DNA from 2 places in the Microbacterium sp. NPDC077391 genome. Region 1 is predicted to be linked to the other one. Evidence: predicted binding sites of a transcription regulator. Region 1 holds the regulator's gene; the other holds the start of a gene.

Region 1 (5,157 bases):
GATCGACCGGCTCGCCGAGGCGGGACCTGACTTCATCTCGGTCACCTACGGCGCGGGCGGCTCGACCGGCGGTCGCTCGCTCGAGGTGCTGCGATACATCCGCGCGCACACCGACACCGAGCCGCTCGCGCACCTCACGTGTGTGGGCAACACCTATGCGGGTGCCGCCCGTCTGATCCGCGAGTTCCTGGATGCCGGCGTGCTCAGCTTCCTCGCGCTGCGCGGCGACCCGCCCGCGGGTCAGAGCGAGGACGACGTGTTCCTCGGCGACCTCGAGAGCTCGGCTCAACTCGTGCAGCTGATCGACCGCGTGCAGGCGGAGCGGGCCCCGTACGAGGAGTCCCCGGTGCGCGGCAACCCCGGCGCCGTGCGCGTCGCGCCGCGCCGTCGGGTGAACATCGCCGTCGCCGCCTTCCCCAACGGCCACCCGCGCTCGGCGTACAGCAGCCAGCACGTCGACGCGCTGCTCGCGAAGCAGGCGGCCGGGGCGACGGTCGCGATCACGCAGCTGTTCTTCCACCCCGATCACTATCTCGCGTTCGTCGAACGCGCCCGCCGCGCCGGGGTGGCGATCCCGATCCTCCCCGGCATCATGCCGATCACCTCGCCCGCGCGTCTGGCGCGGGTGCTCGAGCTGACCGGCGAGGAGCTTCCGAGCGAGCTCGCCATCGAGCTCGAGGTCGAGCCGACCACCGAGGGGCGCCGCCGGATCGGCATCCGCTGGGCCGCCGACCTGATCCGCGCCGTCGTCGACGGCGGCGCGCCCGGTGTGCACCTGTACGCGTTCAACCAGCACGAGACCGTGCTCGACGTCCTCCGCCTCGCCGGGATCATCCCGCAGCGCCAGCTCTCCGCAGCATCGAAAGGAACACCATGACCGCTTTCCCCGCAGGGACGATCCTCGGCTACCCGCGCATCGGCCGGCGCCGCGAGCTGAAGAAGGCCGTCGAGTCCTTCTGGGCGGGCCGCTCCGACCAGACGGCTCTCGAGCGCACGGCCGCCGAGCTGCGCGCCACGACGCGTGCGCGTCTCGCCGAACTCGGTCTCGGCCGTGATGACTCGTCGATCCCCGAGTCGTTCTCGTTCTACGACCAGGTGCTCGACGCCGCCGTCACCGTGGGTGCGATCCCGACGCGCTTCGACGACCTCCGTGACGCCGACGGCAGCATCGGACTCGGCGCCTACTTCACCGTCGCCCGAGGCGAGGGCGATCGCGCACCGCTCGAGATGACCAAGTGGTTTGACTCGAACTACCACTACCTCGTCCCCGAGATCGGCCCCGAGACGGTCTTCTCCCTCGCCAGCGAGCACCTCGTGCAGCAGGTCGCGGAGGCCGCGGCCGCCGGATACGTCACCCGCCCGGTGGTCGTCGGACCGGTCACCCTGCTCGCCCTGGCGAAGGCGTCGGATGACGCGCCCGAGGGCTTCGATCCGCTCAGCCGCCTCGAGGACGTGCTGCCGGTCTACGCCGAGCTGCTCGCCAAGCTGAAGGCAGCCGGCGCCGCGTGGGTGCAGCTCGACGAGCCGGCGCTGGTGAGCGAGTCGCTGCCGGTCGGCACCGCCGCGCTCGCCGACGCCGCCGCCCGCGCCCTCGCCGTGCTCGGCGGCGCCGGCGAGCGACCGCAGATCTTCGTGGCCGCGCCCTACGCCGCTCTCGGCACGACGCTCGACGTGCTGGCGACCGCACCCGTCGAGGCCATCGGCATCGACCTGGTCCGCGGCGAGGTGCCCGCAGCGCTCCCCGCGCTCGAGGGCAAGACCCTCGTCGGCGGCGTCATCGACGGACACAACATCTGGCGCGGCGACCTCGACGCGGCGTTCGCGAAGCTCGAGGCGCTGCGCGACCTCGGGGCGTCCCACATCTCGGCGTCCACCTCGACCTCGCTGCTGCACGTGCCGCACGACGTCGACGACGAGACGGCGCTGGACCCGCGTCTCGTCTCCTGGCTCGCCTTCGCCGACCAGAAGGTCGGCCAGGTCGTCACCCTCGCCGAAGGACTGGCCCAGGGGCGGGATGCCATCACCGACGCGCTGGATGCCGCGTCCGCGGCCCTCGCCGACCGGCATGACGCACCCGGCGTGCGCGACGGAGCCGTGCGCGGCCATGAGGTCGCCGAGACGGAGTTCTCGCGCGTCTCGTATGCCGAGCGCGAGAGCGCGCAGCAGGCGCTGAACCTGCCGGCGCTGCCGCTGACGACGATCGGCTCGTTCCCGCAGACCGGCGACATCCGCAGGGCTCGTGCGCAGTTCCTGCGCGGCGAGCTGCCCGCCGACGACTACGACGACTTCCTGCGCCGCGAGATCGACCAGGTCGTCGCCCTGCAGGAGGAGCTGGGCCTCGACGTGCTCGTGCACGGCGAGCCGGAGCGCAACGACATGGTGCAGTACTTCGCCGAGCACCTCGACGGGTCCGCCGTCACCCAGCACGGGTGGGTGCAGTCGTACGGCTCGCGCGCCACCCGGCCCTCGATCCTCTGGGGAGACGTGTCGCGCCCTGCGCCGATCACCGTCTCGTGGGCGTCGTACGCGCAGTCGCTGAGCGCGAAGCCGGTCAAGGGCATGCTCACCGGCCCCGTGACGATCCTGGCCTGGTCGTTCGTGCGCGACGACCAGCCGCTCGGCGAGACGGCCAACCAGGTCGCGCTCGCCCTGCGCGACGAGATCACCGACCTCGAGGCCGCCGGAATCGCGATCATCCAGGTCGACGAGCCGGCGCTGCGCGAGCTGCTGCCGCTGAAGGCGGCCGATCAGGCGGACTACCTCGACTGGTCGGTGCGCTCGTTCCGGCTCGCGACCGGCGGCGCCGCCGCCGGAACGCAGATCCACACGCACCTCTGCTACTCGGAGTTCGGTGTCGTGATCGACGCGATCCGCGCCCTCGACGCCGACGTCACCTCGATCGAGGCCGCCCGCAGCCGCATGGAGGTCGTCGCCGACATCGCGCGATTCGGCTTCGACCACGGTGTCGGCCCCGGCGTCTACGACATCCACTCGCCGCGTGTGCCCAGCGTCGAGGAGATCGAGGCGCTGCTGCGTCGCGCCGTCGACGAGCTGCCGCTGCGCCAGCTGTGGGTGAACCCCGACTGCGGCCTGAAGACCCGTGCGTACGAGGAGACGGTGGAGTCGCTGCGCAACATCGTCGAGGCGACCAGGCGCGTCCGCGAGGACGTCGCCGTCACCGTCTGAGCACCGCCCACGACGAAGAGGCGCCACTTCCCGACCGGGAAGGGGCGCCTCTTCGTTCGCGAGGGCTCGCTCAGACCGAGCGCAGCACCGCCACGACCTTTCCGAGCACGACCGCCTCGTCGCCGAGGATGGGCTCGAAAGCCGAGTTGCGCGGCAGCAGCCAGGTGTGTCCGTCTCGGCGGCGGAAGGTCTTCACCGTCGCCTCCCCGTCGATCATGGCGGCGACGATCTCGCCGTTCTCGGCGTTGTTCTGCGTGCGCACGACCACCCAGTCGCCGTCGCAGATCGCCGCATCGATCATCGACTCTCCGTTGACCTTCAGCATGAACAGGTCGCCCTTGCCGACGAGCTGCCTCGGCAGCGGGAAGATCTCCTCCACCTGCTGGTCTGCCGTGATCGGCACGCCGGCGGCGATCTGACCGACGAGCGGCACCAGCGCGGCATCGCCGACAGACGGCGCGGTGTCTGCCGGGTTCTCGGCTCCGCTGCCGGGCAGATCGATCAGCACCTCCATGGCGCGGGTCTTGCCCGGGTCGCGGCGGAGGTAGCCGCTCAGCTCGAGCTGTCCGAGCTGGTGGGTGACGCTCGAGAGCGACTTCAGCCCCACCGCGTCGCCGATCTCGCGCATGCTCGGCGGGTAGCCGTGACGGGCGATCGAGCTCTGGATCACCTCGAGGATCGCCATCTGCTTGGGGCTCAGGCTCTTGCGGCGCCGCGTGCGGGGAGCCTCGGCTGCGGTCTCGGGGTTGTCGCTCATGGGTGCTCCTTCATGCCCTCACACGGTGCAGATCCGCGTCTTCGCGGGGATGCGGTTCGAATGTCGGTGGCCCATGGTGGGCTGACTTCATCGAAACCGTATCCGAGTTCGCTCGGAAAACGGAAGATCTGTTCGAGCGTGTCGCAGAACCGCGGGCGCTGTATTCGAAGAATTCTTGACAGATGTTCGATATCGAAGATAGATTCGGAACGTAGCTTCGGATCCGGCATCCCCGGCCGGATGCCGGATGCGAAAGCTGCACCACTTCCGCCCGATGGGCGGAGGAGAGCGAAGAGGAGCATCGCATGAGCACCATCAGCATCCAGGCCCCCCTGACCGCGTCGGTCACGGCCGCTGCCCGGCGTTCTGTCCCGACCCGGCTGCGCCTCACCGTGCGTGGTCGTCGTCTGCTCGCCACCCTCGCCGCCGCGCCGGTCATCGCCGGCATCGCGGTCTCTCTGCTGGCCGGCGGCTCCGCCATCGCGTCCGGCCAGAGCGCACCCGTCGCGTTCGAGACGGTGACGGTGCTGCCCGGTGACACCCTCTGGTCGATCGCCGCTGAGGCCGCTCCCGGCTCCGACCCGCGCGAGGTCATCGATGCCATCAGGCGTCTCAACAACCTCCCCTCCGGCATGATCCAGGCCGGTGCGTCGATCGCGATCCCGACCGCCTACTCCGAGACCGCGCCCGCCGAGTGAGAGTGCGCCGTCATCCGAGGCGGTGGGTGCGATGCGCGGCCTACGATGGAGCATGTGACCTCCCTCGATGAGCTGCCCCTCCGCGACGATCTGCGCGGGCTCACGCCGTACGGCGCCCCGCAGGCGCCGCTTCCCGTCGCTCTGAACGTCAACGAGAACACGCATCCGGTTCCCGACGAGGTCGCCAGCGACATCCTCGACGACGTCGCCCTCGCCCTGCGCGATGTCAACCGCTACCCGGACCGCGAGTTCACCGCGCTGCGGGAAGGGTTCGCCGAGTACCTCGGTCACGGTCTCACGGCCGAGCAGATCTGGGCGGGCAACGGCTCGAACGAGGTGCTGCAGCACATCATGCAGGCCTTCGCCGGCCCCGGCCGCACGGCGTTCGGGTTCGCACCCACCTACTCGATGTACCCGCTGATCACGCAGGGCACCGGCGCACGGTGGGTCGCCGGCACGCGCCACGACGACTTCACCATCGACCCCGACGATGCCGCCAGGCAGGTCGCCGAGGCC
Region 2 (5,157 bases), on a different contig from region 1:
TCGCCCACGGGGTCGAAGACGGCGCATCCTGCCAGACGTGCGACGAAGACCCGTTGTGTGCTCACGGCTCAAGCGTAGTCCGCGAGTGCGCTGACGGCCCGGCGGGTGACGGCGCACAGGGGTCGATGGGACAATGGCCGGATGAGCATGCTGAATCGACCGGGAAAAGGCACCGACCTCGGCGAGGTGATCGCCTCGACGAAGGACTACGAGGCCGCCCAGAAGATCGTCTCGAAGCTGATCGCAGGAGAGGTGCCTGCGCGTGACATCGCCATCGTCGGCGAGGGCGTGCGCACGGTCGAGCGCGTGACCGGCAAGCTCGGATACGCAGCCGCCGCGCGGTCGGGCGCGACCAACGGCGTGCTGATCGGTCTGCTGCTGTCGGCCGTCATGCTGTTCGGCACGCCGGATGCCCCGATCTCGCTCTTCCTCGGGTTCCTGCTCATCGGTGTCGCGCTCGGCATGATCATGAGTCTGGTGACGTACTCGATCGTGCGTCGCCGTCGTGATTTCGCGAGCATGATGCAGATGCTGGCCGATCACTACGAGGTGCGGGTGCAGCCCGCGTCGCTGACCAAGGCGCGGGGCGTCGTGGGTCCGGAGCGCGCGCAGAGCGTGCGTCCGCCGGTCGACCTCAGCGAGCCGCCGCGGTACGGCGAGCGCGTTCCGCCGGCAGGTCAGGGTGGCTCGGCTGGCCAGGGCGGTTCGGCAGGTCAGGGCGGTTCGGCAGGTCAGGGCGGTTCGGCAGGTCAGGGCGGTTCGGCAGGGCAGGGCGGTTCTGCCGGCCCGGCGGACGAGTCCGGTCCGTCGACGCCGGCCGGACCCGCCTCTCCGTCGCCGCAGCCCGTCACCGATCCCGCTCCTGCTCCGGATCCGGTCCCGGATCCCGCTCCTGCCCCGGACCCGGCTCCGGGAACGACCGGCGGTCCGGTCGTTCCGCCCAAGCCGCCGCTTCCGGGTGCGGAGCCCGGCATCGAGGGGGCCGACCCCGGGTCCGCCCCGAAGCCCGCCGCGGGCAGCGACCTGTCGAATCCGACCGACCCGCGATGACGGGCTCGAGCGGCCGGGCGACGGGCGCTTCGGCGTGGGCGCTGGGTCTGCTCGTGCTGCTGCCGGTTCCGTTCCTCGGGCCCTTGGCCGCCGGCGGCGGCATGATCGCGGCCCATGACTCGCTGTCGCGGCAGGGCCCGGTGGCGAAGCAGAACGCCGCTCTCGCCCGCTCGTGGGGACGGCTGTTCCTGATCGTGTCGACCGCGTTGCTTCTTCTGCAGTTGATTGTCGGGCTGGTGCGGTTGACGCAGCCGAGTGCTCCGGCGTCGGGTCTCCTTCCGCAGGGCATCCCGCTTCTGCTGTATGTGATGGTGTGCGTCGTGCATCTCGTGGTGGTGCTGGTCGCCCTGCGGCGCGCGCGTCGCGGTCAGATCGTGCGCCTTCCATTCGTGAGGAGCGCCTGATGGCGGTCGAGGTGCCGCTGCCGGCGGGATCGGTGACGGTGTCGACAGCGTGGGAGGAGCCGGATGGCGAGTCGCGCGGTGTCGTCGCGATCGCGCACGGAGCCGGTGCGGGCATGGATCATCCGTTCCTGGTCGGTTTCGCCGCGGCGCTGCGGGACGCCGGATTCACGACTCTGAGATTCAACTTCCCCTATGTGGAGGCGGGTCGGCGGATGCCAGGGCCGGCCGCGCACGCCGTTCTGACCTGGCGTGCAGTGGTGGCGATGATCCGCTCCGAGCGGCCCGAGGCTGCGATCTGGGCTTGTGGGAAGTCTTACGGCGGCAGGATGGCGTCGATGGCTGTCGCGGACGGTCTCGACGTGAATGGGCTCGTGTACCTCGGGTACCCCCTGCACCCGCCCGGCAAGCCGGAGAAACCGAGGGTCGAGCATCTGCCCGCCGTGCGTGCGCCCCAGCTGTTCGTCGAAGGCACGAATGACCCGTTCGTGCAGCCGCTGGCGCAGCTGGAGGAAGCGGTGGCGTCGTGTCCGGATGCCAGGATCGCGTGGATCGACGGCGGTGGGCACTCGTTCGAGGTGAAGGGTGCCAAGCGGCCGGCTGACGTCATCGGCGCGGAACTGGCGCCGTTGGTGGTGGCGTTCATCGACGAGGTCGAGCGACGGCACGCGCAGAGGTGAGCATCGGGCTCCATCACATCGAGCTGTGGCTGGCAGATGGCCTGTCGGCGTCAGGTTCGCCGTGGCTGTCGACGCAGCTCGGCTTCGTTCGGAAGCAGAGCGGGGAGGGTGGCGAGTCCTGGTCGGCCGGTGGTGCTCACCTGACGCCCACCATGTCGCCGACGTCGCCGGCGGTGCAGCATCCCGCCCCGTCGCACAATCTCACGCGATCGCGGGTCGGAAGCGCCGGGGCGGAGGGTCGATTCCGGCCCAGGCTGCGACGAGTGCTGCGCGTGCACGCAGGGGGATGGCCGGTTCTCCGCCGGGCGGATGCAGCAGGAACTCGCCTTTCCCTTCTCGAGTGATGCGCCATCCGCCGTGGTGCAGCTGCATATGGTGATGTCTGCAGAGCAGGATGCCACGGTCGATATCGGTGCGACCCCGGTCGGCATGCCATTCGTCGATGTGATGGGCTTCACCGTACGACGCGGGGCGGTCACAGCCTCGCCAGCGGCATCCGCCGTCTCGGATGGCGAGCGCGATGCGCTGCGGGGGAGTGAAGAGTCGGTGTTCTCGGCCCACGTCGAGCGGATTGCCGCGGGAATCGATGGTGACCTGCACGGTTCCGCTCTCGCACACGTGCTGCTGGATGCTGGCGAACGGAAACGGCATGCCGTAGTCCTCGGTGCGCGCGCTGGTCGGGGTGCCGTCGGCGGCCTGCACCTGCACGAGCCGCACTCCGGCCTGGCGTGCGCCGAAGACGTCTTTCGCGTCAGCGAGCGCGCCCGCACGAAGCAGATCGATGAGCAGGTCGTAGAACAGCTGATCGTTGGTCCGAGAGTCGGCGGCGAGATCTCGAGCATTGTTCGCCTCGTCGGAGTCGACGAACCGCGGGCCCCCGCGACGTGGGCGCAGAGCCGCGTCACGGATCGCTCTCACCCAGGCGGCGCCTTCGTCTTCGAACTCGATGTGCCCGCGCTCGCGTCCGTCGGCGTCGATCCAGGTGCGGAAGCTGCGCCGTTCGTACCGCTCTGCGAACCGGCGCGCAGCGCCCTCGGGGTCGAGGTGGTCCCGGATCGCCCGGGCTTGGATGCGAAGCTCTTCGACGGTGCGGCAGCCGGCGTCGGCGATGAGCTGCTCTGCCGCTGCCGTCCAGGCGGCGTGCGTGTCGTCGGAGTCATCGGTCGGCTGGCTGAGGCCGCGCTGGATCGCATCCTGCTGCGCCGGGGAGAGACACCCCTGCAGCAGCGCCGCCGACAGTGGCGCATGCCAGGGCATCCGGGGAAGCGCCGTGTCAGAGAGCGCAGGGACGGCGTCGTGGCCGCTCCACGACGTCTCATTCCCCTCCGCCGCAGCGGGGACCTCGCTGTCGAGGATGGACTGGCCCAGCCGCACCTGCCGCTGCGCATCGGCATGGCTGCTTCCGGTGAGCTCCTGCACGAGCGCTGCGGGAGAGCGGTGACCGCGGGACTGCGCCAGCCCGTCCTGCCCCGCTTCGCGCGTGGACCGGGCGGCGACGATGCCCGCGCCGACGATCCCGATCCGCTCCGCCGCGCGCACCAGCGACGCCGCCGCGCCCAGCGCCTCGACCAGCTTCTCGCCCGGGAACGACGACATCCGCGCCGACAGATCCTGCACATCCGCATCTGCGCCGAACAGGTCGCGCAGAACCGCGACCTGAGCGTCGATGTCGGTGAAGAGGGCCATGACTCAATTGTGCGAGCGACCACCGACATTCGAACAAGAATTCGAGCGATAGTCGCGTCCGGAAGATCACGAAGAGATAACGAAGGAGGCTGTCGCCTTCTTCCGTCCGGTACGGCATCGACAGCAGGAACTGCTCGAAGATCGCCTTTCGTGTGCGAGCAGTGCGTAGCCCCGGTCCTCAGTCCACCCACGTTCCGCGTGCCACTCCTCCTCGATGCCGTGGCGCTCCGGCCGCATGCCGGCGCGGATGAGCGTCCGTGCCGGCGCGATATTCGCTGCGGCGCTGACCCAGCGGATGAACCGCGCTCAGCGGCTCAGCTCTTCCGCAGCCGCGCGATCCACGCCTCGACGTCCTCGACCGTGCGGGGGATGTCCGCCGACAGGTTCTCGGCGCCGTCCGCGGTCACCAGGATGTCGTCCTCGATGCGCACCCCGATGCCGCGCAGCTCCTCCGGCACGGTCAGGTCGTCGATCTGGAAGTACAGACCCGGTTCGATGGTGAAGACCATGCCCTCTTCGAGCACCCCGTCGTAGTACATCTCGCGGCGCGCCTGCGCGCAGTCGTGCACATCGATGCCGAGGTGGTGCGAGGTGCCGTGCACCATGTAGCGGCGGTGCTGGCCGCCGTTGTCGGCATCCAGAGCCTCCTCTGCGGAGACGGGCAGCAGGCCCCACTCCGCGGTGCGGCGCGCGATCACGTCCATCGCGGCTTCGTGCAGCGCGCGGAAGCGCACTCCGGGCTTCGCGACGGCGAACGCGGCGTCCGCGGCCTCGAGCACGACCTTGTACACGCGGCGCTGCACGTCTGAGAACGTGCCGTTCACCGGCAGGGTGCGGGTGATGTCGGCGGTGTACTGGCTGTCGACCTCGACACCGGCGTCGATGAGGATCAGGTCTCCCGGCACGACGGCGCCGTCGTTGCGCGTCCAGTGCAGGTAGCAGGCGTGATGGCCGGAGGCGGCGATCGTGTCGTAGCCCTCCCAGTGCCCGTCGCTGCGAGCCCGCTGGTGGAACACACCCTCGACGATGCGCTCGCCTCGGGGGTGCGCGATCGCGCGGTCGAAGTCGCGGATGATGTCGTCGAACCCGGATGCCGTGACCGCGACCGCATGCCGCATCTCGGCGATCTCGAACTCGTCCTTGACCAGGCGCAGCTCCGAGACGAAGCGGGTGAGCTCCTCGTCGACGTCGACGACGAGGTCGTCATCCCCGGCGACGAACGAATCCACGTGGGCGGTCGCGACGTCGAGGTTTGCGGCGACGCCTGCGAGCGAGGGGCGCGGCCCGATCCAGAACTCGCCGATCGTGGCATCCGAGTAGAACTCGCTGGTGGTGCGGTC

What was found. Region 1 encodes LexA, which represses DNA repair genes until DNA is damaged. Its sites were predicted from a motif close to TCGAACANNTGTTCGA; they were not measured.
Region 2: a site for LexA is predicted at 3,847-3,862, ahead of AB0O65_RS03755 (DUF222 domain-containing protein). Genes of this name have one in related genera too.

The regions. Positions count from the first base shown of each region.
Region 1 covers NZ_JBFBMI010000005.1:32,955-38,111, reverse strand. Annotated here, with positions in the region: gene AB0O65_RS12675 (methylenetetrahydrofolate reductase) at 1-877, shown strand, start outside; gene metE (5-methyltetrahydropteroyltriglutamate--homocysteine S-methyltransferase) at 874-3,186, shown strand; gene lexA (transcriptional repressor LexA) at 3,257-3,943, opposite strand; gene AB0O65_RS12660 (LysM peptidoglycan-binding domain-containing protein) at 4,249-4,641, shown strand; gene AB0O65_RS12655 (histidinol-phosphate transaminase) at 4,696-5,157, shown strand, end outside.
Region 2 covers NZ_JBFBMI010000001.1:815,611-820,767, forward strand. Annotated here, with positions in the region: gene AB0O65_RS03735 (CBS domain-containing protein) at 1-65, opposite strand, end outside; gene AB0O65_RS03740 (general stress protein) at 142-1,050, shown strand; gene AB0O65_RS03745 (hypothetical protein) at 1,047-1,454, shown strand; gene AB0O65_RS03750 (alpha/beta family hydrolase) at 1,454-2,131, shown strand; gene AB0O65_RS03755 (DUF222 domain-containing protein) at 2,333-3,817, opposite strand; gene AB0O65_RS03760 (aminopeptidase P family protein) at 4,132-5,157, opposite strand, start outside.